2 regions of the Salinicoccus sp. CNSTN-B1 genome follow, and region 1 is predicted to be linked to the other one. Evidence: predicted binding sites of a transcription regulator. Region 1 holds the regulator's gene; the other holds the start of a gene.
The links. The regulator Rex, encoded in region 1, represses fermentation and respiration genes when NADH is low (regulators of the CRP and FNR family bind a similar motif). The targets are predictions, from matches to a motif close to TTGTGAAATATTTCACAA.
Positions count from the first base shown of each region.

Region 2: a site for Rex is predicted at 1,362-1,379, ahead of ACYF68_RS08380 (YwiC-like family protein). Genes of this name have one in related genera too.

Region 1 is NZ_JBTWMN010000004.1:682,136-685,314, reverse strand. Features, by position in the region: partial or broken gene ACYF68_RS04015 (glycoside hydrolase family protein) at 1-173, opposite strand, end outside; gene tatC (twin-arginine translocase subunit TatC) at 218-973, opposite strand; gene ACYF68_RS04005 (twin-arginine translocase TatA/TatE family subunit) at 1,023-1,247, opposite strand; gene ACYF68_RS04000 (redox-sensing transcriptional repressor Rex) at 1,267-1,899, opposite strand; partial or broken gene ACYF68_RS03995 (ABC-F family ATP-binding cassette domain-containing protein) at 2,037-3,179, shown strand, end outside.
Region 2 is NZ_JBTWMN010000004.1:1,405,354-1,408,532, forward strand. Features, by position in the region: gene ACYF68_RS08365 (carboxymuconolactone decarboxylase family protein) at 1-49, opposite strand, end outside; gene ACYF68_RS08370 (cytidine deaminase family protein) at 98-499, opposite strand; gene ACYF68_RS08375 (hypothetical protein) at 568-957, opposite strand; gene ACYF68_RS08380 (YwiC-like family protein) at 918-1,295, opposite strand; gene ACYF68_RS08385 (TIGR04104 family putative zinc finger protein) at 1,410-1,739, opposite strand; gene ACYF68_RS08390 (DNA topoisomerase III) at 1,853-3,179, opposite strand, start outside.

The sequences.
Region 1 (3,179 bases):
ACAGGCATCCATTCATAGAACAAATGATACCCCTCATCATCCGACACAAGGCCCGCAAGGCCATTCAAGGCCCCTGTAGGGGGTTGCACATGATAACGCTGTCGCCATTCATGCGACACGTTTTTTGGGATATGTGTATCAAGCTGCCCATCAGCCGATGGATGGCTGAACATCCTTCCATCTGAATCCAATGCCATCTCAAAAAACCTCCCAAATCTTAGTCCAATGATTCTTCAATTGCCTTTTGCTCTGCCCTTAAATGTCTACGGTAACCGATTTTGGAAATATAGATGCTGATTTCGTACAGGACGATCATCGGGATTGTCAACATGATATGGGTCATCAAATCAGGTGGCGCAATCAAAGCTGCTACAACCAACAGGATGAAATAGGCATACTTTCTGTTCTTCTTCAAAAACATTGGGGTCAGCAGCCCCAGCTGAGTCAGGAAAAGTACCAGTATCGGCATTTGGAAAATCAGGCCGAATGGCAGGACTGTCCTGAACAGGAAACCAAAATATTGATTGATGCCGATCGTCGTCTCTATCCCTATATCTTCTGACAGTTCAAAGGTGAATTGTATGATGTATGGTACAAGTATGAAGTAGCTGAAAGCCATGCCAAGAAGCATAAGCAGCATGACAATCGGAATGTAGGATAGCGTCAGCTTCCTCTCATTGCTGTAGAGCCCCGGCGATACGAAGGCCCATATCTGATACAGTATTACCGGGAGTACGATTACAAAACCGATGATCATGATGACCATCAGATATATTTTAAGCGGATCGGTCACTTGGAATGCGTGCATCTGTATGGATTCGGTCCACGGTGCTTCCTGAACCTGGTATATTAACGGTTTAGAAAGGAAAAAGCCGACCAGCATTGCGCCTGCAAAAAAGTATATGACGATCATAAGCCGTTTGCGCAATTCATCAAGGTGCTCAGTGATTTCCTTCTTTTCCAATTCATTCATCAATTTTCCACCTCTTTAAAAAAAGGCGGCTTCCGCCACCTCAAGACCTTTATACTTCAGATTCGATTTTCTTCTGGGATTTCTTCTTCTCTTCTTCTTCGTCATCATCATCTGTAGCAAGGCCTTTTGTTGCATCTTTGAATTCCTTCAAAGTGGAGCCCATGGCTTTTCCGAATTGGGGCAGTTTCTTAGGTCCGAATATGATGAGCGCTACAACCGCAATTACAATCATACTCGTTGGCGTTACTACCATAAGTGTAGTCGGTATGAACATTTCGAGCACAGTATCCCTCCTAGATATGTTTCATATAAAAGAACAGTGCCTGCAATTCGACACTCAAATCTATATTGTGTACATAGATTCCATCGCTTACATCCAGCCTCATCGGTGTAAAATTAAGAATGCCTTTAATTCCGGCCGCCTCAAGACGTTCAGCCATCTCCTGGCTGACTTCTGCAGGCAATGTGAGGATTGCCACATCTATGCCGTGTTCTTTAGCCATCTTTTCAATTTCATCCGAGTGGTGGACTGTAGTATCATTGATTGTTGTTCCGACAATGCTGCTGTCATTGTCAAATGCAGCAACTATGTTCATTCTATCATTTATGTTGCTGAATTTATAGTTCAATAATGCACTACCCAAGTTACCTGCACCGATGATGGCGACATTCCGCTTCTGGTTGCCCTGGATATGTTCCATAAAGAATTTCAACAGGCTCTTGACGTTGTATCCGTAACCTTTTCGGCCAAGTTCACCGAAATAGGAGAAATCACGCCGAATTGTTGCAGAATCTATATCCAGTGCTTCACTGATCTCCCGTGAAGAAACCCGATCCACCCCTGATTTTTCGGAGTTTTTAAAGAATCTATAATACAGGGGCAAGCGCTTCATCGTTGCATTCGGGATTTTCTTTTTATTATTCAAATCTCGTACACCTCTTCTATTGCACTTTGTTGATATATTATATCATAATTGCACGCCTATAGTGCCATAAGAGTCACCTGATTTCATCGTTTTTTTACGCTATATATTGTAAACTTGAGGAAAGTGAGGGATTTATGATGATAGTGATGCAATTAGGGAACATAAAAAAATCTTTCGGTACAGATATGATTTTTGAAAATATGAACCTGGAAATTAAAACAGGACAGACAATCGGCATCGTCGGTAAGAATGGTGCCGGAAAAACAACTTTGATGAAGATGATGGCCGGTGAGATGAGTATTGATGAAGGACAGATCACCAGCCCCAAAGGCATTTCAATAGGTTATCTGACACAACAGATGACACTCGAGTCCAATCATAATGTCAGGGAGGAAATGCTACGCCCTTTCTCGAGGCTGCTTGAGACGGGAAAGGAAATGGAAAGGATTGCCGAATGGCTTGCTGTACATGACTATGATGATAAAGACTATCAAGACCAACTCAATAGATACGAGAAAGTGCAGAATATCTTCGAAGCTGAAGGCGGATATACGATAGATTCAGAAGTAAAGACCGTTCTGACCGGTCTCGGGTTCATGCCTGAGGACCTCCACCGGAGCGTAGAAGCTTTCTCCGGCGGCCAGAAGACACGCCTTGCGCTCGGACAGATGCTCCTATCCAAGCCTGATCTGCTCCTTCTGGACGAACCGACCAACCACTTGGATATGGATACCGTCGCGTGGCTCGAGCAGTATCTTAACAGCTTCTCAGGCGCCATAGCCATAATCAGCCATGATCGCTACTTCCTCGATCGTACTGTCGATAAGATATATGAAGTCGAGATGCATAGAGGCACCCTTTACCATACCGACTACTCGGGTTATGTAAAGGAAAAGGAAAAAAACCATGCGTTGCAGATGAAGGCCTTTGAACATCAACAGAAAGAGATTAAAGAACTGGAAACGTTTGTAGAGAAAAACATTGCCCGTGCCTCGACAAGCAATATGGCGAAGAGTCGCCGGAAGAAGCTAGAGAGCATGGAACGTATAAACTTGCCTAGAATGGACACGAAAAGTGCAGACTTCTCATTCGACATCAGACGGGAGAGCGGCAATGATGTGCTCAGAATCAAAAATCTCGCCATCGGGTACGAAGAGACTTTAAACAGTCACATCAATCTGAACATCGATAAAGGCGACCGTCTCGCAATCATTGGCCCGAATGGCATCGGTAAATCAACCCTGGTCAAGACGATCGCCAAAAAGTTATCACAGCATGAC
Region 2 (3,179 bases), 720 kb from region 1:
TGGTGTTCCCTTGCGCCGTTGCATTTATGTCATTGAAATTAGCCATCATTCTCCCCCTTTCGTTCAATTCCCCTCAAATTTTAGCATAGTCCACCCTTCAATTCAGGTATCGCACATCCCAGCGTTCCGGCAATAACTGCCGGAGGGATGCGCTGCGCCCGTCAGGAAGATAGATTGTGCAGTCATAATTATCTTCCCCTACCTGGTTGATCAATTCGCGACACCTGCCGCATGGGGCCATGACATCACCGTTCTCATAGACGGCGATGATGCTTGCGATATCGTACTCCCCAGCCGTCACCATAGCGGACACTGCAGCATGTTCTGCACAGAAGCCGATTGATGAAGGCAGGTCCATGGCTACTCCTGTATAAATATTGCCCGTGCGGGTTAAAATGGCGCTCGCGACATGACCCAACTTGCCGTTGCGGGTGGTCCTTTTAGTATTGAGTCTTTCTCTAGCCGATTCGTACAAGGTGTCCCGTTCCATCTTCGTCATTCCAATCTTTTTCATATTCATGATTAATTATATCAGAATGAATGACGATTGATGAATCTTCATTTCATCTATATGACGTAGACAAGATAGATGATCGCCCAGCACGTCACCCATATGGCATGGATGATTTCGAGGATGCCGATCCGCTTCATCTTCCATCCCCTGCCGTACAGGAGAACAGCCCTGATCAGGCTGAATATGAATGCGATTGCCAAAAACCAGTGCCACCACATCATCAGTATAAAAAGTGCCGTATGATACGAAAAGGAAATGATTTTAAATATCCTGTTCTTCTTTTCCCTGATCATCGTTTTGACGAATAATGCAGTGCTGATGAAAAATAACAAGCTGATCAGCATGGTGAAGAAGATACCACTTGTAAATGTATGTAGATTCAAAAATGCAATGCCCCCGCCTGCTATTGAAAAGATGATGATGGCTGCAACATCATTGACCAAGGCACGCTCCTTTTGATATAGGCATAGCGCGCATTTACCATACCGAATGGAATCATCGCCATAAAGAAGAAGATTATCTGGTATTCGGTGATGAGCGGGTAGACAAAGAGCAATGCGGCAGCTGCAAAGAACAGGGCTGCTGCTTTCAAATAGCCATATTCCTTTCGTTTGAACCGTTTGATGAAATGGAGGATGTGATCCGCCATAAAGAATATCATCAACCATCCTGCCATATAAAATAACTGAGAAAGATGAAAGCCTCCGGCGACCATGCCTATTATGAGCGGCATGAATACCATGGCCCATGCACCGTGCTGATTCTGTTTCTTGAATTTCATCCCGACACCTCCTGCTTCAATCATAGCAGTCCCATAATGAGGCAGGACGCGGCGAAACCGACACTTTTGTGAATAAAAAAACAAGGAAGGGAGCCTTCCTTGTCTTCATTTATTTCATCTGTCTGCCATGCGGTCATATAGACGCCCTGGCCATCTTTCATCTTCGCACATCAATTCAACCGTAAACAGATGGACGGAAACTATGGCGATCAGGGCGATTGCAAACATAATTGCCATCGCCACGATGGATATTTCAAAAAAAGCGGGCAGCAGCATGAGGATGGGCAGCAGCAGCGTGGCAGCCACACATCTTTTGGCATACTTGCTGGACAAGTACTGCTTTTCACCGCATGACGGACAGTCCATTGATGGATTGAATGCCAGATATTGTGTCATGACATGTTTAAAATTCCAGTTCTCTCCACAATTGTTACACTGTGTCAAGGTACCTCTCCTTTATACATTCGTCATATGGAGGCTCGTGAATGAGTCCATGGTCTTCCATGCATGCACGACATTATGCCATAGACATCTCGATAACGCAAACCACCACTTATCTAGTCATCAAGCTTCAAGCCTTTCAACTGCTCTGCCAGGGCATTATTGATCGGTGCTTCGTCATCCTGCTTCTGCATATACTTCTTCACTGTCTTTTTATCGACTTTCCCGCGGTCCTGTTTCTTTTTGCGCGCTTCGAACGCTGATAGTTTTTCCCTGTATCCGCAGGAGCATGTGAATATCTGGCCCTCGCCTTCACCACTTAAAGTCATCTTCTTCTTGCATCTCGGACAACGGGCATTGGTGATGCGCGCAACATTTTTGCGGTGGCCACACTCACGATCCTGGCATACGAGCATCTTGCCTTTTTTGCCATTGACTTCAAGCATCGGCTTTCCGCAGTCAGGGCATGATCTGCTTGAAATATTGTCATGTCTGTACGTCTTGTCGCTCGCCTTTATCTCCTGGATGATCGTTTTGGTGTGCGCTTTCATTTCTTTGATGAAAGTTTCCCTATCCAGCCTACCTTTTTCGATTTGCTCAAGTTTCTGTTCCCATATGGCTGTAGTGGCCGGTGAGCGTAGCGAATCCGGGACCAGTTCCAACAGCTGGCGCCCTTTTGAAGTCGTGCGAAGTTCCTGACCTTGTTTTTCAATCATAAAGGCGTTCAATAATTTTTCAATGATGTCCGCACGTGTTGCAACCGTGCCAAGTCCACCTGTCGCATCCAATACGTTCTTAAGCTGCTTGTCGTCCATTTCCATGTACTTGGCTGGATTTTCCATTGCCGACAATAAGGTGGCTTCTGTAAACCGTGATGGTGCTTTAGTCTGTCCGGATGTCTGGTTGATGCGATCAATTTCAAGGATATCGCCTTCATTCAATTCAGGGAGCTGCTGATTCTTCTGCTCAGTCCCTGGATCTTCACGATGATTCTTATATGCCGCTTTCCATCCTTCTTTCTTGACGGTGCTGCCCTGAGCCGTGAAGTGCTCGGTCCCGGCATTCACCTTCACCGTCACCTGATCGTATTCATGTGCCGGGAGCAGCACAGCCATGAACCTTTTTATGATCATATCATAGAGACGCTTTTCCCTTTCATTGAAGTCTCCAGGATGTACATGGTTCTCAGTCGGTATGATCGCATGGTGGTCGCTGACTTTGCTGTCATCGACAAATGATTTATTGGCCTTTATGCCACTGCGCAATATTTTGGTTGCGATGGGCCGGTACTCGCCGATGCCTGCCGCTTTGAGCCTTTCGGGGAGCGTGGGGGTGATATCTTCGGAAATATACCTTGAGTCGGTACGTGGATAGGTGACGACCTTATGGCGCTCGTATAGGCTCTGCAGCACATTCAACGTTTCCTTTGCCGAAAAATTCAAT